2 regions of the Achromobacter sp. 01N37 genome follow, and region 2 is predicted to be linked to the other one. Evidence: predicted binding sites of a transcription regulator. Region 2 holds the regulator's gene; the other holds the start of a gene.

Region 1 (14,507 bases), on a different contig from region 2:
CACTTCGGGTTTGAAAGTGTCGATAGACAGCGGCACACCGCAATCGCGCAGGGCTTCGATCACGGGCAACAGCCGGTCGAGTTCATCGGCCACCGACACCGGATCAGCGCCAGGGCGCGTGGACTCGCCGCCCAGATCCAGAATCTGCGCGCCTTCTGCGATCAGTTGGCGCGCATGCGCCACTGCGGAATCCGTATCGTCGTGCTGGCCACCGTCGGAAAAAGAATCCGGCGTGACATTGACGATACCCATGACAAGCGGGCGCTCGAGATCAAACTCGAAGCGCCCGCAAAGAAAGTTATTTGCCATAACTCAGGACAAAGAACCTCAGACTGCTGCAGCCGTGCTGCCGCCAGCCGCCAAACCCGTGCTGGGCGGCGTGTCCGTCGAATCCGACGGACCTTGCGGCGTTTTCGGGGGACGCGGAGGACGGCCCTCGATGATGTCGTTGATCTGGTCTGCGTCAATGGTTTCCCATTCCAGCAGCGCCGAGGTCATCACTTCGACCTTGTCACGGTTGTCTTCCAGGATCTTGCGCGCGACGCTGTACTGCTCGTCGATGATGCGGCGGATCTCGGTGTCCACCTTTTGCATGGTGGCTTCCGACATGTGAGTCGTCTTGGTGACGCTGCGGCCCAGGAACACTTCGCCTTCGTTCTCGGCGTAGACCATCGGGCCCAGTTCGTCGGTCATGCCGTAGCGCGTGACGATGTCGCGGGCGATGGCTGTGGCGCGTTCGAAGTCATTCGAGGCGCCCGTCGTCATCTGGTCCATGAACAGTTCTTCGGCGATACGGCCACCGAACAGCACGGCGATGGTGGACAGCAAGCGGCCCTTGTCCATGCTGTAGCGGTCGGTTTCAGGCAACTGCATCGTCACGCCCAGCGCACGGCCGCGCGGGATGATGGTGACCTTGTGAACCGGATCGGTCTTGGGCAACAGGCGGGCAACGATCGCGTGGCCGGACTCGTGGTACGCGGTGTTCTTGCGTTCCTCTTCAGGCATGACGATCGAGCGGCGCTCGGCGCCCATGATGATCTTGTCCTTGGCCTTTTCGAAGTCAGACATATCCACCGTGCGGCCATTACGGCGAGCGGCGAACAAAGCGGCCTCGTTGACCAGGTTGGCCAGGTCGGCACCCGAGAAGCCCGGGCAACCGCGCGCGAGGATGGTCGCGTCGACGTTAGGCGACAGCGGAACCTTGCGCATATGGACCTTCAGGATCTGCTCGCGGCCACGGATATCGGGCAGCGGCACAACCACTTGACGGTCGAAACGGCCGGGACGCAGCAGCGCCGGGTCCAGCACGTCGGGGCGGTTGGTTGCGGCGATGACGATAACGCCCTGGCCGGATTCGAAACCGTCCATCTCAACCAGCATCTGGTTCAGCGTTTGTTCGCGTTCGTCGTTGCCGCCACCCAGGCCGGCGCCACGCTGACGGCCCACCGCATCGATTTCGTCGATGAAGATGATGCAGGGAGCGTGCTTCTTGGCGTTCTCGAACATGTCGCGGACGCGCGCAGCGCCCACGCCGACGAACATTTCAACGAAGTCCGAACCGGAAATGCTGAAGAACGGAACCTTGGCTTCGCCGGCGATGGCCTTGGCCAGCAGCGTTTTACCGGTACCGGGCGAGCCCACCATCAGCACGCCACGGGGAATGCGGCCGCCAAGCTTCTGGAACTTGCTGGGGTCGCGCAGGAAGTCGACCAGTTCCTGGACGTCTTCCTTGGCTTCATCGCAGCCGGCAACGTCAGCGAACGTGATCTGATTGGTGTTTTCGTCGAGCATGCGGGCGCGAGATTTGCCGAAGCTGAACGCCCCGCCTCTGCCACCGCCCTGCATCTGTCGCATGAAGAATACCCAGACGCCAATCAGCAGCAGCATGGGGAACCACGACACGAAGATGCTCATCAGCAGCGATTGCTCTTCGCGCGGCTTGCCCGACACCTGCACGCCGTACTTCAGCAGATCGGAGACCATCCAGAGGTCGCCGGGCGAAGTCAGCGTGTAGGCGCGGCCCGCGTCCGGGGTGACGTACAGCACATCGCCCTGAACGTCGACCTTGCGGATACGTCCCGCCTTGGCGTCGTCCATGAACTGCGTGTAGGTCACGCCGTCCTGGGTCTGAGCGCGTCCGTCGAACTGTTTGAAGACGGTGAACAGCACAAGGGCTATCACCATCCAGACAGCGACTTTCGAAAATGAATTATTCAAGGTCGATCTCCTGCTTTCGATTCCGACCGGCGACCGCGCACCCGCATATGGCACAGTCACAAGTATGTCAATAGCCCATTCTACCCTGTTGGACCCGATTGCGTCCTGGGGCCCCTGGGGTCCGTGTAGTTACGTCTGATTCTTCGTTATGGTGGTCGTTGTCTCGGCAAGCAGGTAAGTTCTTCGGGATTCCGGAGCCACATGCCCCGGCCCGGGGTTACTTGAGATCGCGGGCAACCAGAAAGGTTTCAGAGGACTTTGCCCTTGATGCCTTCGGCTTGCGCTCGACCACCCGCTTGAAGTGCTGCTTGAAGCTTTGCACGATCTGCGAAAAACCGCTGCCGTGGAAAGCCTTGACGATCAGCACGCCGTCGGGCTTGAGGTGAGCGCGGGAAAATTCCATCGCCAGGTCACACACATGCTGGATGCGCGCGGCGTCGGCAATACCCACGCCTGACAAGTTGGGGGCCATGTCTGAAATAACAAGGTCCACGGCATGCGATCCGACCATGTCTTCCAATTGTTTCAGAACTTCGTCTTCGCGGAAATCGCCCTGGATGAATTCCACGCCCGCAATGGGTTCCATGGGAAGCATGTCCAACGCAATAATACGTCCGTCCACGATGCCGCCCGGCCCCGTCAGGCGCTCTCGCACCACTTGGGACCAACTGCCGGGCGACGAACCCAGATCGACGACCAGGTCTCCCCGGCGGAGCAACTTTTCGTTGTCCAAAAGCTCGATCAGCTTGAAAGCGCCCCGGGCCCGATAGCCCTTCTGTTGCGCCAGCTTCACATAGGGATCGTTGATGTGCTGGTGAATCCAGTCTTTAGAGAATTTATTCTTGGCCATTACCGTACAATTCCACGCATGCCTATATTAGAACTTACCTCTCGTGAGCGCAGCGACCTTCGCTCCGCCGCTCACCCTCTGCGCCCCGTCGTCCTGATTGGCGACAATGGCCTGACCGAAGCCGTGCTTAAGGAAATTGACCTGGCACTGACTTCGCACGGCTTGATCAAGGTACGCGCCGGCGGCGATGACCGCGAGGCCCGCGAGACCATGTTGTCGACGATTTGCGACACTTTGTCCTGCGCCGCGGTGCATCACCTGGGCAAGACCCTGATTCTTTTCCGCCCGCTGGCTGGCAACGTCAAGCCCGCCGCGCTGGCCGCCATGGAGCCCGAAGCTCCTGCCAAGCGCCGTGCCTCCGAGCCGTACACGCCCAAGAAGATTGCCGCCGAAGGCAAGACGCTTGCCAAGCGCCCCCGCCGCAGCGAGACCGAAGAGCCCAAAGCCGCCAAAACGCGCTTCGTGCCCCAGGACCAGCTGAACAAGAACGGCAAGCCCATGCGTCCCAGCAACAAGCGCGCTACCGTCAGCGGCCACGGCATTCCCCGCCGCGCGGGCAGTGCACTGAGCTTGCGAGCCGGTGCTCGCAGCGGCACCAGCCGCAAGACCACGAAAAAGTAAGGCCAGGCACAAAAACGGGCGCTCTACGCGCCCGGTTCACCATAGCGATCCGCGAATGTACCGCGGAAATCAGACGAACGCAGGGTTCGGGCTATGGCGTTTTGACAATTTACCGCTTGGGCGGATGCGTCAGATGTAACGCACGCCCAGAACTTCATACTCGCGAACGCCTGCCGGGGCCTTGACCTCGACAACATCGCCTTCGCTCTTGCCGATCAGTGCGCGCGCCACAGGGCTGGACACAGAGATCAAGTTGGACTTGATGTCGGCTTCGACGTCGCCAACGATCTGGTAAGTCACGCGGTCGCCGGAATCCAGGTCTTCGATGTCGACGGTGGCGCCAAACACGGCGCGGCCTTCGGCGTCGAGCGACGTCGGGTCGATCAGGTGAGCATTGGAAAGCGTGCCTTCAAGTTCGGCAATCCGGCCTTCGATAAAGCCTTGGCGCTCGCGAGCGGCGTCATATTCGGCGTTTTCCGACAGATCACCCTGCGCACGCGCCTCAGCAATGGCGTTAATCACGGCAGGACGTTCCACGGTTTTCAGCCGTTGGAGCTCTTCTTGCAAGCGCTCGGCCCCGCGCACGGTCAAAGGAATGGCAGACATGTCGTTTCCCAAACAAAAGTAGAAAAACGCCCCGACGGAGCGTTCTCGGTGAAGGTCGTTACCCTGGCGCGCGCATGGCGTCTGGGGCTTTTTTAAAGCGAGACGAGCGGCGCGGACGACCAAAACAAAACCCCGGCTCGGGTCGGAACCGGGGCAATCAAAGTCATATTGTGGGCAAAGTCCACCGGAATTGCAAGCCGCTGGAAAAAACGCGGTTTTCGGCGCAATTCACCGCTGTAACCCGCTAAAACCGGGCATTTCCTCAACAATCCTTAAATTTGCGGGCGATCGCGACCCAACCGCCCCTGCACACGTTGCGCAAAAGATACTTAAGGATAGTTTTTAGCCCTTGATGGCGAAATTTAAAAATTTTGGGCGCAGGAAAATCAACAAAAACGGTATAACCGAAAACAAGCAGGATTAATAACAATTAGATACCAGCCTGTAGTCCCCGGCGTATCTCCTTATTTCAAGTGCGGGCATCGCGGCAGAAGCCGCCGCGATATCGATTGTGCGTGATGTGCATGTTCAGACGAACGCATCGCTGCCATCCGGTCCGACGTTCGTCGCTGCGCGCCGCGTGACGGGCTGCCCTGTCACCGCGTGCAGAGCCGCGTTCTAGACTGAGGAGCTCTCATGCTGGAAAAAATGAAAGTCCGTACAGGCATGCTGCTGGTGCTGGCCTGCTTCGTCGTTGCGCTGGGACTGGCTTGCGGATTGAGCTGGCTGAATGCGGGACACAGCGTCCGCGAAATCGAAGATCTGAACACGGTGGCCGTTCACCAGGTTGACCCGTTGTATGAGGCCAATGGCGCCTTGCTGCGCACTCGGCTGGCGCTGGACGACGCGCTGGCGGGCATGCTGGCCAGCAACGCCGAGCAGACCCGCACGGCCGAGCAGGAGGCCGCCGCCGAACTGGCGCAGGCGCGTGAACGATTCACCCGCTACATGGAGGTGCCCAAGAGCGAACGCGGCCAGGCGCTGGCGCTGACGCTGCAAGACCGCTTCACGGAATACGCCGCGCTGCTGGACACGCTAAGCGCCGCCATCAAGGAACGTTCCGCGGCCAAGTACCAGCAGGATGTGGGCCGGACGCGCCAGGCCGATGTGAACTTCGTGCGTGACATGAAGACGTTCCTGGCCCGCGTGCAGGAGCGCAGCGACGGCGTGCTGGCCAGTTCACAAGCCACTTATTCGAATGCACGAATTTCATCCATCGCCCTGCTGACCGCCGCCCTGTTGTTGACCGCCCTGTGCTGGACCTTCATCCGGCGCGGCGTGCTGCTGCCCTTGCAAGAGGCGGGCCGGCACTTTGACCGTATCGCCGCAGGCGACCTGACCCAACGGGTCGACAGCCGCTCCAACAATGAGATCGGCGCGCTGTTTGCGTCACTCAAGCGGATGCAGGAAGGCCTGACCCGCACGGTGACCACCGTGCGCCAGGGGGTAGAAGAGATCAACGTGGGCGCGGCGGAAATCGCCGCAGGCAACGCCAACCTGTCCACCCGCACCGAGCAGCAGGCCGCCGCTTTGGAAGAAACCGCCGCCACGATGGAAGAGCTGGCCGCCACCGTCAAGCAGAACGCCGAAAACGCCGCGCAAGCAAATCAGATGGCCGCCATCAGCATGGACGTCGCGCAGCGCGGCGGGCACAACGTGGGCCAGGTGGTGTCGACCATGCAGGGCATTTCGGACAGCTCACGCAAAATCGCCGACATCGTCTCGGTGATTGATGGCATCGCCTTCCAGACCAACATCCTGGCGTTGAACGCCGCCGTGGAAGCCGCGCGCGCGGGGGAACAGGGCAAGGGCTTCGCCGTGGTCGCGGGTGAAGTGCGCAATCTGGCGCAGCGCGCCGCGCAGGCCGCCAAAGAGATCAAGACCCTGATTGAAGCGTCGGTGGATACGGTGCAGGCCGGCTCGGCCCAGGTGGCGGCCGCGGGCCAGACCATGCAGGAAATCGTGGCGTCCGTGCAGCGGGTGACGGACATCATGGGCGAGATCTCGGCCGCCTCGGCCCAACAGGCCAGCGGCATCGATCAGGTCAGCCTGGCGGTCTCGCAAATGGATGAGGTAACGCAGCAGAACGCGGCGTTGGTGGAAGAGGCGTCAGCCGCCGCCTCCGCGATGGAGGAGCAGGCGCGCCGCTTGTCCGAGGCGACCGCCGTATTCAAGACACAGTCGGGGCAAGTGATTGACGCCACGCCGGTAGTGGCATCCCCGCTAGCCCACACCAAACCCTCGGCGCGCTTGTCGCGGTCTTGATCGGGCGCCAGCCTGCGCGGGCCGCAAGGCCCTGCGCAGGCTTGTCAGATCAGACGACTGCCGGCGCCCGGCGGCGCAGCAAGGCGTACAGGATGATGGCGCCGAAGGTGGCGGTACCGATGCCGCCCAGCATGAAATCGCCCAGCTTGATCGTGAAGTCGCCCGCGCCCAGCACCAGGGTCACGGCGGCCACGATCAGGTTGCGGTTGTCGCTGAAGTCCACCTGGTTGACCACCCAGATGCGGGCGCCGGCGATCGCGATCAGGCCGAACACCACGACTGACATACCGCCCAGGACCGGACCCGGAATCGTCTGGATCAGCGCGCCGAACTTGGGCGAGAAGCCCAGCACGATGGCGATCAGCGCGGCCACCACGAAGACCAGCGTGGAATAAATGCGGGTAACCGCCATCACGCCGATGTTCTCGGCGTAGGTCGTGACGCCCGTGCCGCCCACCGCACCCGACACCATCGTTGCCACGCCGTCGCCGACGAAGGCGCGGCCCAGATAACGGTCCAGGTCCTGCCCGGTCATGGCGCTGACCGCCTTCACGTGGCCCAGGTTTTCCGCGACCAGGATGATCGCAACCGGCACGATCAGGCCCATGGCTTCCGCCTTGAAGACAGGCGCCGCGAAATGCGGCAGCCCGATCCAGGCGGCGGCCGCCACGCCGGAGAAGTCGATCGGCTTGCCCAGCCCCATGCCGTTAGCCAGCACGGCGTAGATCACGCAGGCCAGGATCAGGCCGACCAGGATCAACAGCCGCTGGACCATGCCCTTCGTATAGACGGCGATGCCGCCCACGCAGACGATGGTGACTAGCGCCATGAAGGTATCGAAGCCCGATGCCCCCATGGCGCCCTTGGCCGCAATCGGCGCCAGGTTCAGCCCGATCACGGCGACGACCGCGCCCGTCACCACGGGCGGCATCAGCGTATCGATCCAGTTGGCCCCGCCGCCCGCGCGCGCATTCACGATCCAGACGATGACGCCGATCAGCGTATAGACCAGGCCGCAGGCGATGATGGCGCCCAGCGCCACCCCGATGTTCGCGTTGGCCCCGCCCCCGGCGTACCCGGTCACGGCAATGACGCCGCCGATGAAGGCAAAGCTGGAGCCCAGATAGCTGGGCACGCGGCCGCCCACGAACAGGAAGAAGATCAGCGTGCCGATCCCCGACATCAGGATGGCGACGTTGGGGTCAAAGCCCATCAGCAGGGGCGCCAGCACGGTCGAGCCGAACATCGCAACCACGTGCTGCGCGCCCATGGCGACGTTCTTGGGCCAGGACAGCCGTTCATCGGGCGCGATGATGACGCCAGGTTCGGCGTCGTCCGCCAGGCGCCAACGCGGGAAATAGGAATTGGACATGGGAATCCCAAAGAAGGTGTTGGGGTGAGCGGGCGCCAGTGTAAAGGGGGCCACGAAAACGGGGCAATGCTTAAGTTCGCAACGAAAATGCCGTAGCTAGGGAAAGCCCCAAGATCAATAACCGAACGGAGCCATCATGGCGACCAATCCCATCAGCGGCGTTTCCCGAATCAACTCGATGGCCGACCTGTGGGCCGAACGAATTCAGGCCAACAAAGAAGCCAAGTCGGCCGCCGGCGGCGAAGCGGTCTCGGTCAGCGCCGAAGGCTCGATCCGCGTCAACACGCCGGGCGCCTCGAAGGTGAATACCGCGAAGGCCACCGAGGAAACCGACAACGACGACGCATACACCCGTCAGATCAAGGCCTTGCAAAAACAGCTCAAGCAGATCATGGACCAGATCGCCAGGGTCAAGGCCAGCGGCATGTCGGACGAAATGAAGGCGCAGCAGATGCTGGCGCTTAATACCCAAGCCGTGCAGATCCAGAACCAGATTTCCCAGGTGTTGGCGCAGCAGGCGCGCGACGCACAACGCAACAGCGCCTAAGCGACGACCTGAGGCCAGCGCGATGACGCGGGCGCCCCGAGAGCGGGCGCCAGCATCGGCGCGTGCGCGCGCATCCGGGCATCGGCACCGGCGCCTGAGCATCGGGCGCCCCCGATGATGATGCGCATCAAAATTTCTGATTGGACGCGTAGCAGACCAGACATTACTGTCTCCGGACAAATTAAAACTACGGAGACAAACCATGCATGCAATGCGCACAGCACTTGCAGGAGCGCTGCTGGCCGTCTGCTCGGCCCCTGCCCTGGCCGGCACCGTCACGGTCATCACGTCGTTCCCCAAGGACCTGACCCAGGCCTACAAGAGCGCCTTCGAGAAGGCCAATCCCGGCATCACGCTGGAAATTCTGAACAAGAACACGGTGTCGGGCATTGCCTACGTGCGCGAAACGCCCGCCGGCCAACGTCCCGAAGTGTTCTGGGCCAGCGCCCCTGACGCCTTCGAAGTGCTGGGCCGCGACAAGCTGCTGGCCAAGTCGTCCGACGTGGCGAATAAAGATGTGCCGGACAAGATCGGCAACTACCCCATCAATGACCCCTCGGGCATGTACCTGGGCCAGGCGCTGGCCGGCTACGGCATTGTCTACAACACGCGCTATATCGCAGCGCACAAGATTCCCGCGCCCGTGGAATGGAAAGACCTGTTGTCGCCGAAATGGTTTGGCCACGTGGGCATTACGTCTCCGTCGCGCTCGGGCACGATGCACCTGACGGTGGAAACCATTCTGCAAGGCGAAGGCTGGGATGACGGCTGGAACACGTTGCTGCGCATGTCGGGCAACAGCAGCGCCGTGACCGAGCGTTCGTTCGGCGTACCGGACGGTGTCAACAACGGCCAGTTCGGCGCGGGCCCGGTCATCGACTTCTTCGGCCTGTCCAGCAAGTACTCCAAGTTCCCGGTGGAATTCGTCTACCCGTCCGAAACCGCCATCGTGCCGGCCAACATCGCGTTGATCGAGGGCGCCAAGAACACGGAAGAAGGCAAGAAGTTCATCGCCTTCACGTTGAGCCAGGCGGGCCAGGAATTGCTGCTGGAACCGAAGATCTCGCGTCTGCCGGTGCTGCCGTACACGGCGCTTGCCGGCAAGATTCCCCCGGGCTACCCGGACCCGGCCGAGATCGCCCGCCGCAGCAAGGTCCAGTTCAATGCCGACCTGTCGCAGACGCGCTACTACGTCGTGCAATCGCTGTATGACCAAACAGTCACCTTCCGCTTGAAGGAATTGCAGGCCGCCACCAAGGCCATCTACGACGCCGAAGCCAAGCTGGGCGACAAGGCCAAGAGCGGCAAAGCCGCCGAGCTGCTGGCCCAGGCGCGCAAGCTCGCGTGGGCGCCGCTGGTCGATGGCAAGCAGGCCGCCGACCCGGCGTTCCTGGCGATCTTCGCCGGCAACAAGAAGGACGCCGCCGTCAACCAGCAGATCACGCAGCTGGAAGGCGAATGGAACGGCAAGTCCAAGGCGAACTACGAAGAAGCCGTGAAGCTGGCCAAGCAGGCCGCGGCACTCTAAGCCGCTACTCCGCGACCGGCGCGACGGCGGACGGACACTTCAGCCCGCCCGCCGCCGCCCTCCCCTGGCAACGATTTCGGGAATCTCGATGAATTCTTCGGGCCACTCACGCCTGCCCGCCGGCCCCGTCATGGTGGCGCTGCTGGTGTTCGGCTTTCTGCTGCTTTTCCTGGCCGTGCCCGTAGGCACGGTCTTCTACAGCGCCTTCGTGAACGCCGACGGCAGTTTCACGATGGGCCACTTCGGCGCATTCTTCAACCAGCCGCTGATGCAGGAAGCGTTTTTCAACAGCCTGTATGTGGCGGGGTGGTCGGCGCTGCTGGCGTCGTTGATCGCCGTGCCGCTGGCGTATTTCACCGTACGCTTTGACTTTCGCGGCGCACTCATCATCCAGACGCTGGGCGTGCTGCCGCTGATCATGCCGCCGTTTGTGGGCGCGGTGGCGATGCAGCTGATCTTCGGACGGTCGGGCAGCGTCAACCTGCTGCTGAACGACTGGTTCGGCTTCACGATTCCCTTCATGGAAGGCCTGAACGGCGTCATCTTTGTGGAAGCGCTGCACTACTTCCCGTTCATCCTGATGAACCTGGTCGTGGCGCTGCGCAACATCGACGGCGCCATGGAAGAAGCCGCATTCAACCTGGGTTCGCGCGGGTTCCGGCTGTTTCGCCGCGTGATCTTTCCGCTGGCGCTGCCGGGCTATGTGGCGGGCGCATCGCTGGTGTTCGTCAAGGTGTTTGACGACCTGGGCACCCCGCTTGTGCTGGGCACCACCAACATGCTGGCGCCGCAAGCGTACTTGCGCATCACGCAGGTGGGGCTGGAAGATCCGCTGGGCTATGTGATCAGCGTGATCATGATTGCGTTCTCGATTCTGGCGTTGTGGCTGTCGGCGCGCGTGCTCAAGGGCCGCGACTACTCCACGCTGCAAAAGGGTGGCAATTCCATCCAGAAGCGCAAGCTGGGGCCGATGGAAAGCGTGCTGGCCTATGGCTGGATCATCCTGGTGCTGCTGCTGGTGCTGTCGCCGCACATGGGCGTGCTGCTGCTGTCCCTGGCCAGCGTCTGGAGCTTTGCGCCGCTGCCTGACGGCTACACGCTGGCGCATTACTCGGCCGTGTTCTCCGAGTCGCAGGGCATGATTGCGAACACGCTGCTCTATTGCGGCCTGGCCGCGGGCGTGGACGTGATCCTCGGCACAGCAATTGCCTACCTGATGCTGCGCACCCGCCTGCCGGCGCGCCAGTGGCTGGACCTCATGGCGTCTGCCGCGCTAGCGATTCCGGGCATCGTGCTGGCGATCGGCTTTCTGCGCACGTTCCGGGGGATCGAACTTCCCGGCACCGGCACGCTACTGACGTCGTCGTGGATCATCATCATGATTGCGTATTCCGTCAGGCGCCTGCCTTACGCGCTGCGGTCGTGCGTGGCGTCGTTGCAGCAGATCAACGTCTCGCTGGAGGAGGCCGCGCAATCGCTTGGCGCCACGCGCATGAGCACGATTCGCCGCGTGGTGGTGCCCTTGATGGCGGGCGGCATGCTGGCCGGTTTTGTGACCAGCTTCGTGACGGCGGCGGTAGAGCTGTCGGCCACCATCATGCTGGTCACGAAAGACAGCCAGGCGCCCATGAGCTACGGCATCTATCTGTATATGCAAAGCGCGGCGGGCCGGGGGCCCGGCGCCGCGCTGGGTGTGCTGGCGGTGGCCGCGGTGGCTATCGGCACGTATGTATCGCACTTGCTGGTAGAGCGCGCGCAGTCGCGCCAGCGTCCGGCACGCACTGAAGGGGAATCCGCATGAAGAAAGTCAGCGTCGAGTGCCGCAACATCCGCCTGTCTTACGGCAAGACGGAAGTGCTGAAGGACGTCAACATCCATATCGAGCCGGGCGAGTTCTTTGCGCTGCTGGGGCCGTCGGGCTCCGGCAAGTCCACGCTGCTGCGGCTGATTGCCGGCTTCAACCGCCATAGCGCGGGGCAGTTGCTGGTGGACGGCAAAGACATCACCGGCACCCCGCCCTGGGATCGCAACATCGGCATGGTGTTCCAGAACTACGCGCTGTGGCCGCACATGACGGTGTGGGACAACGTGGCGTTTGGTCTGGTCGAACGCAAGCTGCCCAAGGCGGAAATCCGCGCCAAGGTGGAAGCCGCGCTGGAACTGGTGGGGCTGTCGCAATACGGCAAGCGCCGTCCGAATCAGTTGTCGGGCGGCCAGCAGCAACGCGTGGCGCTGGCCCGCACCATCGTCATCGAACCGCAGGTGCTGTTGCTGGATGAACCCTTGTCGAACCTGGACAAGAAGCTGCGCGTGCAGATGCGCCAGGACTTGCTCAGCCTGCAACGGCGGCTGGGCATCACCACCATCTTCGTCACGCATGATCAAGAAGAAGCCATGACCACGGCCGACCGGATGGCCGTGCTGGACCACGGCGTGGTGCAGCAGATTGGCGCGCCCAGCACCTTGTTCGACTATCCGGTCAACCGCTTCGTGGCCAACTTCGTGGGCACGATGAACGTGCTGGAAGGCAATGTGCGCGAACGCACCAGCGGCAGCGTCGTGCTGGCGGTGGAAGGCGTGGGCGACTTGCATTTGCCGCTGACGGCCGAGGCTCCCGCCGCCACGCGGCTGGCAGCCAGCTTCCGGCCGCACACAGTGCAGATCGAAATGGCCGATGGCTTGGGCGATGCGCGTTATGTGTGGCTGCCGGGCATTGTGGAAAGCAGCGAGTTCCTGGGCGAGTTCACGCGCTATCAGGTGTTGATTGGCGAGCAGCGGCTGACGGCGGATCAGTCACACCTGGCGGGCCTGTCGCCCTTCCCGCCTGGCGCACCCGTATCAATCGGACTGGAACCGACCCAAGTGCGGCTGCTCGCGGCCTAAACTTGCGGCCATGGAAATCTATCAGATCCGCGCCTTCGTCACGGTTGCCCGGCTGGGCAATCTGACGAAGGCGGCCGAAGCGCTGTCGCTGACTCAGCCCGCCGTCACCGCGCAGATCAAGGCGCTGGAACAGAGCCTGGGCGTCGCGTTGTTCGACCGCAGTGGCGGCCGCCTGGCGCTGGCCAAGGCGGGTGAAGTGCTGTTGCCCACGGCCGAATCGTTGCTGGTGCTGGGGGCGCAGTTGAAGTCCGAAGCGCAGCAGTTGCAGGGCAGCCTGCATGGCGTGGTGGAACTCGGCGTGCCGAGCGAGAAGCCGGATTTCCTGCGCCTGGGCGAATTGGCTTCGGCCGTGACGCAACGCCTGCCGCTCGTGGAATTGAAAACGCAGACCTTGCCAACCGCCACGCTAGCCGAACAGGTCAGCACCGGCCGTCTGCCCGCGGCATTGACCATCGCAGCCAATCCGCCGCGTGGCGTGCTGTGGCTGCCCTTGCGCAGCGTGCGTTACCGCATCGCCATGCCTCGCGAACACGCCGCCGTGCTCAAGCGCGGCGGCTGGCGTGAAGTGGCGCAACTGCCTTGGCTTGACGGCCCCTCGGGCAGCCACACGCACCTGCTGCTGCGCGACATGTTCGAACGCCACGGTTTGTCGCCGCGCATCGTGATGCAGCACGACGACCAGGCGAATCTGGATGCGCTGGTGCGCGCGGGGGCCGGTTGCGCCCTGCTGCGCGAAGAGACCGCGCTGGCGGGTGCCGCGTCGAACGATTTCATCGTGTGGGGCCAGGCACGCGTTGACGCCATGCTAGGCTTCATCCTGCCCTATGAGCGCGCTAGCGAGCCCGCGCTGGTCGCGTTAAGCTCGATCATTCAAACCATCTGGAAGCCGCGCGCGGCCATCACGCCGGCCCAGCTTTAAGCCTATTCCGCATCATCACTCAATGACTGAAATCTGGTTCATCCGCCATGGCGAAACCGACTGGAACCGCCAGCGCCGCCTGCAAGGCTGGAAAGACATTCCCCTGAACGAATTTGGCGTCAACCAAGCCAGCCTGCTGGCCGCGCGCCTGCGCGAAGAGGCCCGCCACACGCCCATCCACGCCATCTACAGCAGCGATCTGCAACGCGCTCACGCCACTGCCGTGCCTGTATCCGAACAACTGGGCCTGCGCGTGCGTGTGGAACCGGGCATCCGCGAACGCGGTTTTGGTGTGCTTGAAGGGCTGGATCACGAACGTATCGACGTGCTGGCGCCGGAAGCTGCCGCCGCCTGGAAAAGCCGCGATCCGCTGCGCCCGCTGGACGGCGGCGAGACGCTGGGCCAGTTCCAGTCGCGCGTGGTTTCCACCGTGGACGACATCGCCAGCCGTCACGACGGCGAACGCATCCTGCTGTTTACGCACGGCGGCGTGCTGGACATCATCTGGCGCCATGCCTCGGGCGTGCCGCTGAATGCACCGCGCGACGCCGCGTTGTTGAATGTCAGCATCAACCGTGTCGGCATCCAAGGCCGCAAATGGGAAGTGCTGGACTGGGGTGATGTGGGCCACATCGCAGATGAGGTTGGCGACGACGTGGTGCCGTAAGACGCTGGCGTGGTCACATGCGGCGGGGCATG
Region 2 (14,507 bases):
CTGCGGTCCGTTGAGCAGGCTGTTGGCTTCATCGCGGCGCTCTTGCGGCACGTTGTCCAGCAGCACTTGCAGCAGTTCGCGTTCAATCGCGCCCACCACATCCATCATGCGCATGATGACCTGGCCCGTCAGGTCCTGGAAATCCTGCGCCATGATGATTTCCATCAGCTTGGACTGCGTCTGCTGCGTCTGCTTGGGCACATCCGCCAGGAAGGCGCGCGTGTCCTTGACCAGTTCGCGGGCTTCGGGCAATTCCAGCGGCTGGTCATACCATTGCTGCCAGCGTGTATCCAGCGCCTGCGCCGAGCGCGACATGCCGTCCTGGATCGGGCCAGCCTGCTCGGTCGCGTTCAGCACGCGGTTGGCGGCCTGTTCGGTCATCTGGGCGACATAGCGCAGGCGGTCGCGGGCATCCGGGATGGCGTTCGCCGCATCCTTGATGGCCTGATCCAGACCCAGCTCGCGCATGCTGTCGCGCAACATGCGCGTCAGCGATGCAATGCGGTGGATCAGGTCAGGGTTTTCCGCTGCGGGTTCAACGTGTTCCGTTGTGCTCATTGCACACCTCAGCCGGCAATTTTCTCGAAGATCTTGGTGAGCTTTTCTTCCAGCGTCGCCGCGGTGAAAGGCTTGACCACATAACCGTTGGCGCCGGCCTGAGCCGCCGCAACGATGTTCTCTTTCTTGGCTTCGGCCGTCACCATCAGCACGGGCAAGGATGCCAACGCCGCGTCGGCACGGATCTGCTTGAGCATTTCCAGGCCATCCAGGTTGGGCATGTTCCAGTCGGACACGACGAACTGGAAGCCGCCGTTGCGCAGCTTCTCCAGCCCGATCGCGCCGTCTTCGGCCTCATCCACGTTCTCGAAACCCAGCTCTTTGAGCAGGTTGCGGATGATTCGTCGCATGGTGGGGAAGTCATCCACCACCAGAATCTTTATGCCCTTGTCTACCATCTTTCACTCCAGAAAAAATTTGCTTGAGAACGATCGTGAAGCGTCCGCGTCAAACGCGGTGTCCACGGTCGCCCAGGCGAGTCAGAATGCGTTCGCTAATTGCCGACAGCGTCACCACTTCATCCGCGGCGCCAATGGCGATGGCCTCCCGGGGCATGCCGAATACCACGCAGCTGGCTTCGTCCTGCGCAATGGTGTGCGCGCCCGCGCGGTGCATGGCCAGCATGCCGGCGGCGCCGTCCTTGCCCATGCCGGTCAAGATGACGCCGATGGCGTTCTTGCCCGCGGCCACGGCGGCGGAATTGAACAACACGTCCACCGACGGGCGGTGGCGGTTGACGGGTTCGCTGGCTTCAAGCTCGATCACGTAGTTGGCGCCGCTGCGGCCCAGGCGCATGTGCGTATCACCGCCCGGCGCCAGATACACGTGGCCCGGCAGCACGCGGTCGCCGTGGACGGCTTCGCGCACCGTCACGGCGCACAGTGCATCCAGGCGCTGCGCGAACGAACGCGTGAAGCCGGCAGGCATGTGCTGCGTAATCAGAATGGCCGGGCTATCCGGCGGCAACGGCTGCAACACTTCGCGGATGGCTTCGGTGCCGCCCGTGGAGGCGCCCACGATCACCAGCTTTTCCGAGCTGGCCAGCGGCCGGCGCAGCATCGGCGCGGGCGCGGCCTGCGCCGCGTGCGGCGTGGGCGCGCGCAGCTTGGCGCGTGAGGCAGCGCGAATCTTGTCGGCGATGAGTTCGGTGTATTCCAGCAAGCCGTCGCGGATGCCCAGCTTGGGCTTGGTCACGAAGTCGATCGCGCCCAGTTCCAGCGCGCGCAGCGTGATTTCACCGCCGCGTTCGGTCAACGACGACACCATCACCACCGGCATCGGCCGCAGGCGCATCAGCTTTTCCAGGAAATCCAGCCCGTCCATGCGGGGCATTTCCACGTCCAGCGTCAGCACGTCGGGGTTATGGCGCTTGATGAGTTCGCGCGCAACCAGGGGATCGGGCGCGGTCGCCACCACTTCCATGTCTGGCTGGCTGTTGATGATTTCGGTCATCAGTCCGCGCACCAGCGCGGAGTCGTCTACACACAGAACGCTTATTTTTTTCATGGTGATGCCTTGGGCCGTCAGGCCTTACTCGCACATTCGTAGACCGTCTGCCCGCGCAGACGAAAATCCCGGCTGATGTAGGTGAAGTTCTCGGAGTGCCCCGCAAACAACAGGCCGCCCGGTTTGAGCAGCGGCGCGAAGCGTTCAAGAATTTTCGCCTGCGTCGGCTTGTCGAAATAGATCATGACGTTGCGGCAGAAAATCACGTCGAACTTTTCGTTGATCGCCCAGGAAGGCGCCAACAGGTTCAAGGTTTCATACCGCACCATGTCGGCGATCTCGGGGCGCACCCGCACCTGCCCCGCGTTCGCGCCGCGGCCTTTCAGGAAGAAGCGGCGCAGGCGCTCGTCTTCCATCTTCGCCACGCGTTCGGCCGGATACACAGCGGCGCGCGCGCGGTTCAGCACATTGGTGTCGATGTCGGTTGCCAGCACCGTGGACGACGCTCCGCGCGGCCCCAGCGCTTCAACGAGCGTCATCGCAATCGAATACGGCTCTTCACCCGTGGATGCAGCGCAGCACCACACCGACACCGGGCCGCCGCGCTTTTTCGCAAAGTCCGCCAAGATCGGGAAGTGGTGCGACTCACGGAAAAACGCCGTCAGGTTGGTCGTGAGCGCGTTGACGAACTCTTCCCACTCGGGCGCATCAGGCTCGTTTTCCAGCTGATCCAGATAGCTGCCGAAGTCCTGCCGGCCAAGTGCGCGCAGACGCCGCGCGAGACGGCTGTAGACCATTTCGCGCTTGTGCGTGCCCAGCGAAATGCCGGCGCGCACGTGAATCATCTTGCGGACGCGGGAAAAATCCGCGTCGCGAAAATCGAATTGGCGGTCCACCGAAATGGACGGCGCCGAAGTTGCTGCAGTGGCCACTCGGTTCCTCAGTGCCCAAGCGCAAACGCGTCAGGCGCTTGCAAACGTGAGTCTTCATCAGACGAACGCACCGAAGACAGGCGATGCGCCGGCACTTCGATGACTTCGCCCGCATTGATCTTGAACACCGCCACGGCTTCCGCCAGGCGTTGGGCTTGTTCTTGCAGCGAGCCCGCTGCGGCCGCCGCTTCTTCCACCAGCGCCGCGTTCTGCTGCGTCACTTCATCCATCTGCGATACGGCGCGGTTCACTTGATCGATCCCGCTGGACTGCTCTTCGGACGCCGCCGAAATTTCGCCCATGATGTCCGTCACACGTTTCACCGAGGCCACGATCTCTTGCATCGTTGCGCCCGCGCGCTCCACCTGTTGCGAACCCGCGCCCACCTTGGTCACCGAGTCTTCGATCAAGCCCTTGATTTCCTTGGCGGCTTGCGCGCTGCGCTGCGCCAGCGAGCGCACTTCGCCCGCCACCACCGCAAAGCCCTTGCCCTGTTCGCCGGCACGCGCGGCTTCCACAGCCGCGTTCAGCGCCAGGATGTTGGTCTGGAACGCGATACCGTCAATAACAGAAACGATTTCCGAAATCTTGCGCGAGCTGGCCGAAATGTCGTGCATGGTGTTGACCACTTCCGACACCGCGGAACCGCCCCGCTCGGCCACGTCCGACGCGCTTGCCGCCAGCTGGTTGGCCTGGCGCGCGTTGTCGGCGTTCTGCTTCACGGTGGACGCCAGTTCTTCCATCGACGCCGCAGTTTCTTCGAGCGACGCCGCCTGCTGTTCGGTACGGCTGGACAAGTCCGTGTTGCCAGCCGCGATTTCATGCGAACCGACGTTGATCTCGTCCACACCACGGCGCACGGTTGCCACGGTGCGCGTCAGGCTTTCCTGCATGCGCTTGAGCGCGGCGAACAGCTGGCCGATCTCGTTTGTGTTGCGCACGTCAACACGCGCCGTCAGGTCGCCGCCAGCGATGCGGTCAAAATGATGGCCCGCTTCCTTCAGCGGCTGCAACACACGGCGGCGCAGGAAGACATAGGTCGCGAACACCAGCAGCGCGGCAATCACACCACCCGCGCTAACGGCGATCAACACAAACTGGTAACGCACCTGCGCCACTTCGTGCGCATCCAGCATCTTGCTGGCGCGCCAGAAGTCAAAGCCTTCAACGGCGCGGGCAAAGCGGCCTTCCAGCGCATCCTGTACCGTTTGCACCTGCTTCTGGTAGGCCGGCATGTCGGCCTTTTCCAGCGCGGCGATCAACGGCGTCAGCCCTTGCTGTTGCAGCGCCGCGTACGACGCTTCAATTTCCTTCAAGGCTTCCGCGGCTTCTGCCGGTTGCGGCAGCGTCTTGTAGTACTCGTATTCCGCCTGGCCCTTGTTCATCGAGGCCTTGGCGCGTTCGAGCAGGCCGGTGGCTTCCGCCGACAGGCCCGTGGTCAGCAAGGTGGCCTGGCCCACGCTGCCGACGATGTCGGCATAGTTGGCGGTGGCCGCGCGGCCCAGACCATTCATGGTGTCCTTGTAGCTGGACACGACCCGGCCGACGGCGTCGTCGAGTTCCTGCGATTGCTTGATTTCGGCGAGGGTCCCGTTGCTGATGCGCAAAGACAACACGCCAAGCGCCGCCCCAATCACCAACATGAATGAGAAAAACGCCAGCACCCACAACAGGCTGCTGCGTATCGTCATGTTCGCGAAAAACTTGCGCATCACAAGAACCATCCCTTGACTGCAATCGTTAAAGGAAAGCGCCACATCGGATTCAATATGGCGCCTCTACCCCGCTATCCGGCCGGATTCCGATCAGGAAGCGACCTTCTCCACCAGCGCCATTTCATCGCTGGTCATCATCTTTTCAATGTCCACCAGGATCAGCATGCGCTCATCCACCGTGCCCAAGCCCGTCAGGTACTCGGTGGACAGGGTGGCGCCGAATTCCGGCGCCGGACGAATCTGGCCGGCGTTCAACATCAGCACGTCCGACACACCGTCAACCACGATGCCGACGACGCGGCGATCCAGGTTGAGGATGATGACGACGGTCTGCTCGTTGTAGTCAACGCGGCCCAGGTTGAACTTGATGCGCAGGTCCACGATCGGAACGATGATGCCGCGCAGGTTCGTCACGCCCTTGATAAAGGGCGGAACGTTGGCGATGCGGGTCACCGTGTCGGCGTCGTAGCCGCGGATTTCCTGCACTTTCAGGATGTCGATGCCGTACTCTTCATCGCCCAGCGTGAAGACCAGGAATTCGCTGCCGACATCTTCGTTGCGCGCGGATTGCGCTTGCGGTTTGGCTGCCATGATTTTTTAATGCTCCATCAATTCAAAATGGCTTCGGGCTGCGACCAACGTTCACGGTTGGCGCGCGCAAGCGCAAATACGTCGACAATCAGCGCCACGCTGCCATCGCCAAGGATGGTGGCGGCCGAGATGCCGGGAACCTTGCGGTAATTCGACTCGAGATTCTTCACGACCACCTGGTGCTGCCCAATCAGGTGATCCACCAATAGCGCAAAGCGGCGGTCTTCGGCCTGCATGATGACCGCGATGGCCTGCGTCGGGTCCGTCTGTGCTTCGTGCACTGAGAACACGCGGTGCATCTCGACCAGCGGCAGGTATTCGCCGCGCACATGCATCACGCGTTCGTTGCCGGCCACCGAGTAGATCTGATCGTTGGTGGGCTGGAGCGATTCCGTCACATGGTTCAGCGGCAGGATGAAGGTTTCTTCACCCACGCGCACCGACATGCCATCCAGAATGGCCAGCGTCAGCGGCAGCACGATACGCGTCGTGGTGCCATTGCCCGGCTCGCACGACAGCTGCACGTGGCCGCCCATGTCTTGAATGTTCCGGCGCACTACGTCCATGCCGACGCCACGGCCGGAAATGTCCGTGACCTTTTCTGCGGTTGAGAAACCCGGCGCAAAAATCAGCTGCCAGATTTCGTCATCAGGCGAATTCTCGTTGACGGCCAGGCCTTGCGCCATCGCCTTCTTCAAGATCTTCTCGCGGCTCAAGCCACCGCCGTCGTCGCTGACTTCAATGACGATGTTGCCGCCATTGTGTTGCGCGGACAGCACCAGCTGGCCGACCGGGTCCTTGCCTGCCGCGATCCGCTTTTCAGGCGTTTCGATGCCGTGGTCCAGGCTGTTGCGGACCAAGTGCGTCAGCGGGTCGATGATGCGTTCGATCAGGCTCTTGTCCAGCTCGGTCGCGCGGCCATAGGTTTGCAGTTCGATCTGCTTGCCCATCTTGCCGGCGATGTCGCGCACCAGGCGGGGGAAGCGGCTGAACACGTAGTCCATCGGCATCATGCGGATCGACATCACCGCTTCCTGCAGATCGCGGGCGTTGCGTTCCAGCTGTTCCATGCCATTCAACAGGCGGTCGTGCAGCACCGGGTCCAGCGTGGACGCGGTTTGCGCCAGCATGGCTTGCGTGATGACCAGTTCGCCCACCAGGTTGATCACCTGGTCAACCTTTTCCACGCCCACACGAATCGACGTGGATTCCTTGTCGGCATGGGCGGGTGCAGCGGGACGGGCGCGGGCCGCGGCCTGGGTGATGGCCTCGGCGGCGGCGGCGGCGGACTCGGCCACTACCGGCGCAGGCGCGGCGGCGGCAGCGACAGGTTCGGCAACGGGGGCAGCAGCAGCAACCGCGGCGGGCGCGGCTTCGGCGGCGGCCGGTGCGGCCGAGCTGGCCGGCGCGGCTTCACGCGTGATGCTCAGTTGGTCGCCGTCAACGATGAAGCAGCAAACCGCTTCAATGTCGTCCGGCGTGCAGGTGCTGTCCACCCACACGGTCAGCACGCCATCGGCGCGTTCGCTGGCGCGGACGTTGCCCAGGTTGCCCATTTCTTCGAGCAGGGACGCGGCGTCCTTGTCCGACACCTTGGTGATCTTGACCTTGAGCGGCAGGTTGCCGGCCGCGGCATCGGCCACGGGCGCAGCCTGCTGCACGGGTTCGGGCGCAGCGATGGGAGCCGGTGCGGGAGCCGGAGCCGCTGCCACGGGTGCGGGCGCTGCCGCAGGCGCCGCGGCGGGGTCCTTATGCTCTAGCGCCAACTGCCTCAACACGGCGCAGATACGCTCAAACACGGCTTCATCGGGCTCTTCGGAGGCCCGGTAGGCATCCAGTTGGCTTTTGAGCACGTCTTTCGTTTCCAAGAAAATATCAATCATGTCCGTGCGCAGCGCCATTTCGCCGCGACGGATTGCGTCCAGAAGGTTTTCAAGCAGGTGGGTAGTACCCGCCAACTGCGTGAAACAGCCGAATGTCGCCGCCCCACCCTTGATCGAGTGGGCCGCGCGGAAGATGGCGTTGAGCTGTTCGATGTCGGGCGCGCCCACATCGAGTTCAAGCAGCAACTGCTCCATCTGCGCGAGCAGCTCATCCGCCTCGTCGAAAAAGGTCTCGTAAAACTGACTGAGGTCCAAACCAGAACTCATGACCCGTACGCCTTCATAAATGAACCTGCTTTACGCGCCGGCCTGCTCATCGAGCAGCTCGGTCGCTAATTCCACCAGCACATCAGGGTCGACCGGCTTGGACAGCCAGCCACAAACGCCCAGATCCCGAGCGGCCATCTTGCTGTCCACGTCGTCTTCGGTGGTCAGCACCAGCACCGGCACGTCCAGGTACTGGTCCATTTCCCGCAAGCCCTGAATCAGCTCCAGCCCGCCCTTGACCGGCATGTTCCAGTCACTGACAACCAGGTCTACCGGGTGGCTCTTGGCCACATCCAGCGCTTCCTGGCCGTTGCCGGCCGTCAGTACTTTCCATCCCGCGCCCGTCAGCGTCGCCTGCACGATCATGCGCATCGTCGCCGAATCGTCCGCCACCAGAATCGTTGCCGCCATTGCTATCGAACCCCTTCAGCTTGCGGCGTAGTCGCCGCGTCGCCTGGTTTGGTTGCCGTCGCGGCCTGGGCGGCGGCTTGCACCGCCTCCACGGCCGTCCCCACCTCGCGGGCATCTTTCGCGCTGACGTCCGCTGCCGCGGCGTTCTCGTTTTCGATGCGCTTCTGGGTGTTCATATTGAGCACCACGAGGCTGATACGTCTATTAACGGCTGCGTACGGATCATCTTTAACCAGACTCATGCTGGAAGACAGACCCTGGATACGCATGACCTTGCTTTCGCTCATGCCGCCGGCCACTAATTCCTGGCGCGACGCGTTTGCGCGGTCGGCGGAAAGCTCCCAATTGCTGTAGGCGCGTTCGCCGCGTGCGTACTGCGACGCGTCGGTGTGGCCCGAGATACTGACCTTGTTGGGCAGCTCGTTCAACACCGGCCCCAGCTCACGCAGGATGTCGCGCATGTACGGCTGCACTTCCGCACGGCCGGTGGCGAACATCGGGCGGTTCTGGTTGTCGATGATCTGAATGCGCAGGCCTTCGGTCGTCAGGTCAATCAGCATCTGCGGCCTGAAGCTCTTCAGGACAGGGCTGGTCTCAATGACGTTTTCAAGGCGCTTTTTCAGGTTTTCCAGGCGATGCTGTTCGCGGCGCTCGGCGTCGCCCATTGGCTGCGACTCGACCCGGTTGCCCTGGCCACGGCGCACATCGCCCTCGCTGCGCAAGGGGTCGCGGCCGCCGCCTGGCACCGCGCTGGTTTCGGCGGAGCTGCTGGGTCCGCCCGTAATGGCCACGCGCAACGGCATGCGGAAGTATTCCGCGATGCCCTTGAGTTCTTCGCGCGGCACGATGCTGATCAGCCACATCACCAGAAAGAACGCCATCATCGCCGTGATGAAGTCGGCGTAAGCGATCTTCCAGCTGCCCCCGTGGTGCCCGCCGCCCTTGACCTTCTTGCGGCGGATCACCACACGGTGGTTGTTTACCGTGCTCATGGCCCGCTCCGTCAGGCCTTGCCGGTCGACTTGGTTTGCCGGACGTGCTCTTCCAGCTCACCAAACGTCGGACGCACAGACGAGAACAGCACCTTGCGGCCAAATTCCACCGCCAGTTGCGGCGGGTAGCCGTTCATGCTGGCCAAGAGCGTGGTCTTGATGCATTCCAGCACTTTCATGGCTTCGTCGTTGCGGCGCTCAACGCGCGAGGCCAGCGGCCCCACAAAACCGTAGGCCAGCAAAATACCCAGGAAGGTACCGACCATGGCCTTGGAGATCAGGTCGCCCAGAATGGCGGGCGGCTGGTCCACGGCGGCCAGCGCCTTGATCACGCCCAGCACTGCGGCCACGATGCCGAATGCCGGCAGGCCGTCAGCCATCTGCTGCAACGCGTGCGCAGGCACTTCGCGCTCGTGGCGGTAGGTTTCGATTTCCTCGTCCATGAGCGTTTCGATTTCAAACGAGCTCATGTTGCCGCTGATCATGATGCGCAGGTAGTCCGTAATGAACTCCATGAGCTTCGCGTCTTTGGCGATGCGGGGATATTCGCTGAAGATCGGGCTGGAGGCCGGGTCTTCAATATGCGATTCGATGGCCATCAGGCCTTCACGGCGCGCTTTGTTCAGCAACACATACAACAGAGCCATCAGCTCCATGTACACGTCTTTGCTGTAGCGCGAGCTCTTTAGCGCGTCGGGCAACGCCTTCTTCACCAGCATCAGCGACTTCTTGCTGTTGCCGGCCAGGAACGCGCCGAAAGCCGCCCCGAAGATCAGCGTTAGCTCAAAGGGCTGGTAAAGCGCGCCCAAGTGGCCGCCCAGCGCTATGAAGCTGCCGACGACCGACACGATCACCACGAGAAAACCGATAACAATCAACACATCAGGCCCCTGCCAACGAAGTCTAAAACTGGCGTCAATGATCCCCTGTTCCCCCCGACCCAAAAAGGCGGGTTACGGGGAGTTTTCCAGGGCTTTTGATGTATTTGGACGCGGGAGGTCAAGGACGCGCGGCGTCGACGGCAGGCGCCGGACGGCTGCCCGCACGTGCTTTTGCTGCGGCGCGCGTCTTGCCGGCGCGAGGTGGCGGGCGGCAAATGGCGCACACAAAATCCGATTGCGGATCGTGAGCGTGGGCGATGAAATGACCGCCGCATTGGCGGCAGGCGGACAGCTGGAGCATGCCGCTGTCAAAGAAGCGCACCAGCATCCAGGCGCGGGTGAAGCTCAGGACGGGTTCGGCGTTTTCCGCCGTGTCCAGGCCGGCGTTCTCCAGATACAGGCGATACGCGTCGATGGTGGCGCGGATGCCCTTGCTGCTTGTGCGTGCATTCAAAAACGAATACACGTTATAGAACAGCGAAGAATGGATGTTCGGCAACCAGGTCATGAACCAGTCAACCGAGAAAGGCAGCATCCCCTTGGGTGGCGAGCAACCGCGAATTTCCCGGTACAAGCGTGCAAGGCGGTCATGGCTCAGGGCGGTTTCCGCCTCGAGCACCTGCAGTCGGGCTCCTAGGGTAATCATGGAGCTAGCAAGCAGGATATCGTCCGCTTCCTGAGATACGCTTTTGGAGGCCATTACACGTTCCGTTTGAGGATTCGAGTGGCGGTTAAGCCAGTTCTTCTACAGGTTGCTTGGCCAACAGGATCGTTGCGTGGGCTTGTTGCAGTGCACCACCCAGTACGTCATGGGTCAGCGCCGACAGCAGGCTGTAATCATCAAAACGGAACCGGCACAGCAGCGAACTGGAGCTGGCCAGTTTCACCAGTTGTGCCGGCGACAGACGCATCAGGATGTCAGCAACTTCATTGCTGAACCCCAGACGGAACATCGACGCAGCATAGTCATCACGCAACATACGTTGCGCAAGTAACAGATATGACAGATTCACTTCACGAATGTCTGCCAGCAAAGAATTTTCGACTTGTTGCACGCCCTACTCCCTATCCCTATCCCACCCACGGGGCTTGATATCCAAAAGCATCGGCAACCTGCGGTTACCTGACGCTGCTACATCCTGTTTTAATGCGAAATGTATCATTTGTTCGCAATTTAAGTAAAATTTACCACAGGTGATGTCATTTTCTATGACTTATATGACAAATCTTTGTTGATATTGCGCAACTTGTTAGATTAGACACACCTTGACATAGAAATCGGTGACGAATTTACGTCAATTTGGCAAATAAGCATTCAAAACATTGCGTACTTCGGGGAATGAAATGTTGTGCAGTGCCGACAATGGCACCTTGACGATCACCTGATTGCTAGCTTTAGTGCAGCCGCGCGTTTGTCGACAATGTCGCAAATTGACAACGACCGACAATGCGTCACGATGGACACCGCCTGACATTCCCGCAATGCCCCACGCAGAAGACAGCTTGGTCGAATATGCCCCGCTCGTGCGGAAGCTGGCCCTGCAATTGCTCGCCCGGCTACCCGCCAGCGTTGAGCTTGACGACCTGATACAGGCCGGCATGATCGGCCTGCTTGACGCCGTAAGGCGCTATCAGGAAACCGCAGACGCCCAATTCGAGACCTACGCCACGACCCGTATTCGTGGCGCGATGCTGGACGAGCTTCGTAGCCAGGACTGGCTGCCGCGCAGCGTCCGCGCCAAGGCGCGCAAAATCGAGCAGGCCATTTCCCAGCTGGAGCAGCGCTTGATGCGCTCGCCCTCTGAAGCCGAAATCGCCCAGCAGCTTGAAATTCCGATCGACGAATACCAATCATTGCTGCACGACGCGCAAGGCGTGCAGATCGTTCACTACGAAGATTTCACGACCGAAACCGATTCCGCATCAGGACAGTCGGATTGGGCCGCAACACTGAACCATGGTTCGGCAGGCGGCAATCCGCTGGATTCTTTATTGGCTGGCGATTTCCGCCAGGCGCTTGTGCACGCCATCGACTCCCTGCCCGATCGGGAAAAATTGTTGCTGTCGCTGTGTTACGAGCAAGGCCTGAATCTGAAAGAGATTGGCGCGATCATGAATGTGACCGAGGCGCGGGTTTGCCAGCTGCGGTCGCAGGCAACGGCGCGCATTCGCGCCAAGCTGAAGGAACAGGCTTGGCAAGAGCTGCCCTTGGAGGGGCAGATCGCGCAGATCATCTAGCGCTCTCACTTACCCATGTATATAGACCCTTCTATATAGGGTTACGCAGACAGTGCAAAAACCAACGGGCGCCCCAGGCGCCCGTTTCGCATTTCGGGCCCTGGCCCACGCCAGCAGGCGCTCGCGGCGGATACAACAATAAATAAGACTTTCGCGAAATAGGGCTAAAGAATGATTTGGGACTGCCGTAATCCTTGCAACGGAGAGATTCTTAGACAAAAAGTCGACGAACTTTCCCGTTAACACCAGTGGGCGGCGTTGCTGCCCGGTTTGAAGAAGCCTTTCTCTCTTGGGAGCACCAACATGGCTGCCGTTATCAATACCAACTACCTCTCGATGGTTGCTCAAAACAACCTGAACAAGTCGCAATCGACGCTGGGCAGCGCCATTGAGCGTCTGTCGTCGGGCCTGCGCATCAACAGCGCCAAGGACGACGCCGCTGGTCAAGCCATCGCCAACCGCTTCACCGCCAACGTCAAGGGCCTGACCCAAGCCGCCCGTAACGCCAACGACGGCATCTCGATCGCTCAAACGACCGAAGGCGCGCTGAACGAAATCAACAACAACCTGCAACGCGTTCGCCAACTGTCGGTTCAAGCCGCCAGCGGCACGAACTCGCCGACCGACCTGGACTCGATCCAATCGGAAATCAAGCAGCGTCTGGACGAAATCGACCGCGTGTCGGCTCAAACCCAGTTCAACGGCGTGAACGTCCTGGCTAAGGACAACAAGCTGACGATCCAAGTTGGCGCCAACGACGGCGAAACCATCACGATCGACCTGAAGGAAGTCACCGCCAAGACCCTGGGTCTGGATGGCTTCAACGTGTCGGGCCCGAAGGGCACGCAGGCTGCTGTTAGCACCGCTCAATACCAAGCCGCCTACGGCTCGACCACCTCCATGACCGCCAACACCGTTGCCGAAGGCACCGCTGGCGATCTGGCTGGCCGTCTGGGTGTTGCTTCCGGCAACGTCACCGTCGGTTCGGCTGCTGAAGCTGACGAAAACGGCAACTGGTTCGTCAAGGTCGACGTGTCGGCTGCTGACGCTACCGAGTCCAGCAACCTGAAGGCCAAGGGCTTCGACGTCGCTTCGGGCGCATCGGGCTCCTACTACATCGCCGTGAACCCGAAGGACGCCGACACCACGACGACCACTGGCACCGCCGCCTTCACGCTGAAGACCGACTCGCTGCCCCTGACCAGCCTGACCAAGGGTTCGACCTCCAACCCGCTGGCCAAGCTCGACGCCGCTCTGCAAAACATCGACTCGCAGCGCAGCTCGCTGGGTGCGATTCAGAACCGCTTCGAATCGACCGTTGCCAACCTGAACAACACGATCAACAACCTGTCCGCCGCTCGTTCGCGCATCGAAGATGCCGACTACGCTACGGAAGTGTCGAACATGACCAAGGCTCAGATCCTGCAACAGGCTGGTACCTCGGTTCTGGCTCAAGCCAACCAAGTGCCGCAAACGGTTCTGTCGCTGCTGCGTTAATTCCAGCGGACGGTTCCTCGGCTCCGGCAGAGAAGGAAGTTTCTTCTCCGCCGCTGCCGAAGCAGTATCAAAAACCAGCCTTCGGGCTGGTTTTTTTATGCCTGACGGATGCGGGGCTGCCGCATTCGCACGTTCACATTCACATTCACGATCCCGTTCACGTGCATCGGCATCAAGGCGCAAAAAAAGGGGCGGAAAATTCCGCCCCTTTTTGTTTCCTTCCGACTGACCACTTCGCGTTCGTTGCAACCGCTTCGGCCATCGGCAGTATCGGTGCTTACGCCGTCACCGCCCCCATAGCCTGCACCAACGCGGCCACCGCTACGGGGTTGTCATTGATGAGGTCATGCCCCCCCTTCACGCGTTCAACCCGGCAGCCCAGACCGCGCAGACGCGCCAGATCGGCTTCGTCCAGGCAGCACGGCACGGGAGGCATCTTGCGCGGCGGCTGCATCGGCACATCGCCGGTCACGACCAGCACAGGCTGCGTGACGCCCTCCAGCAGATGCCAGTATTCGCGCTCCACCGCGGCCGTTGGCGTCACGCCATAGATGTCCAAGGCGAAGCTGCGCAAGTAGCGGTCGTCCGGCCGGCCGGCAATGGCGCCGCGCAGGAACGCGTGGTTATGCCAAAGCTTCGCCGCACTGAAAGGCGTATCCAGCAACACCAGCGCCTGGCATTGCGCCGTGCGCCGTGCAATGGCCAACCCCACGCTGCCGCCGAACGACGCGCCGATGACGCCAAAGCCTGCCGGCAGCGCGGTCAGCAGCGCAGGCAACAGCTCGTCAGCAAAACCCGCTACCGACATGTCCGCGGGCGCTGTGCTGTTGCCGCAACCCGGCAAATCGACGAACAGCAAGTTGGCATCTGGCAGATGTTTTTCAATGCCTTGCACGGTGGCGATATTGCCCAGCGAGCCGTGCAGCACCACCCAGGTCGGACGCCCTTCCCGCCAGTTCGCCGAACGGCGTGCGCGCAGCTGCCCGGAGCGGCCTGACAGCATCTCGAACGGGGCGGCAACATCTTTGCGCAGCCGCGCATGCCAGGCCTCGCGCCCTTGTTCCAGCGCCGCCAACGCCTCGGGCGTGCCGCGCAT

Evidence for each region. The regulator FliA, encoded in region 2, starts transcription of late flagellar genes. The targets are predictions, from matches to a motif close to CTAAAGTTTNNNNNNNNNNNGCCGNTA.
Region 1: a site for FliA is predicted at 8,001-8,027, ahead of AC1DSJ_RS21700 (FlxA-like family protein). Genes of this name have one in related genera too.

Annotation. Positions count from the first base shown of each region.
Region 1 covers NZ_JBFTRX010000011.1:123,656-138,162, reverse strand. Annotated here, with positions in the region: gene folP (dihydropteroate synthase) at 1-309, opposite strand, end outside; gene ftsH (ATP-dependent zinc metalloprotease FtsH) at 328-2,217, opposite strand; gene AC1DSJ_RS21725 (RlmE family RNA methyltransferase) at 2,435-3,067, opposite strand; gene AC1DSJ_RS21720 (YhbY family RNA-binding protein) at 3,086-3,688, shown strand; gene greA (transcription elongation factor GreA) at 3,818-4,294, opposite strand; gene AC1DSJ_RS21710 (methyl-accepting chemotaxis protein) at 4,931-6,559, shown strand; gene AC1DSJ_RS21705 (solute carrier family 23 protein) at 6,609-7,931, opposite strand; gene AC1DSJ_RS21700 (FlxA-like family protein) at 8,068-8,478, shown strand; gene AC1DSJ_RS21695 (ABC transporter substrate-binding protein) at 8,681-10,006, shown strand; gene AC1DSJ_RS21690 (ABC transporter permease) at 10,095-11,807, shown strand; gene AC1DSJ_RS21685 (ABC transporter ATP-binding protein) at 11,804-12,889, shown strand; gene AC1DSJ_RS21680 (LysR family transcriptional regulator) at 12,900-13,808, shown strand; gene AC1DSJ_RS21675 (histidine phosphatase family protein) at 13,831-14,475, shown strand.
Region 2 covers NZ_JBFTRX010000003.1:404,678-419,184, reverse strand. Annotated here, with positions in the region: gene cheZ (protein phosphatase CheZ) at 1-558, opposite strand, end outside; gene cheY (chemotaxis response regulator CheY) at 567-956, opposite strand; gene AC1DSJ_RS08025 (protein-glutamate methylesterase/protein-glutamine glutaminase) at 1,006-2,064, opposite strand; gene AC1DSJ_RS08020 (CheR family methyltransferase) at 2,082-2,936, opposite strand; gene AC1DSJ_RS08015 (methyl-accepting chemotaxis protein) at 2,945-4,648, opposite strand; gene cheW (chemotaxis protein CheW) at 4,742-5,242, opposite strand; gene cheA (chemotaxis protein CheA) at 5,260-7,392, opposite strand; gene AC1DSJ_RS08000 (response regulator) at 7,423-7,803, opposite strand; gene motB (flagellar motor protein MotB) at 7,806-8,795, opposite strand; gene motA (flagellar motor stator protein MotA) at 8,807-9,676, opposite strand; gene flhC (flagellar transcriptional regulator FlhC) at 9,795-10,376, opposite strand; gene flhD (flagellar transcriptional regulator FlhD) at 10,408-10,731, opposite strand; gene AC1DSJ_RS07975 (RNA polymerase sigma factor FliA) at 11,159-11,914, shown strand; gene AC1DSJ_RS07970 (FliC/FljB family flagellin) at 12,218-13,411, shown strand; gene AC1DSJ_RS07965 (alpha/beta fold hydrolase) at 13,689-14,507, opposite strand, start outside.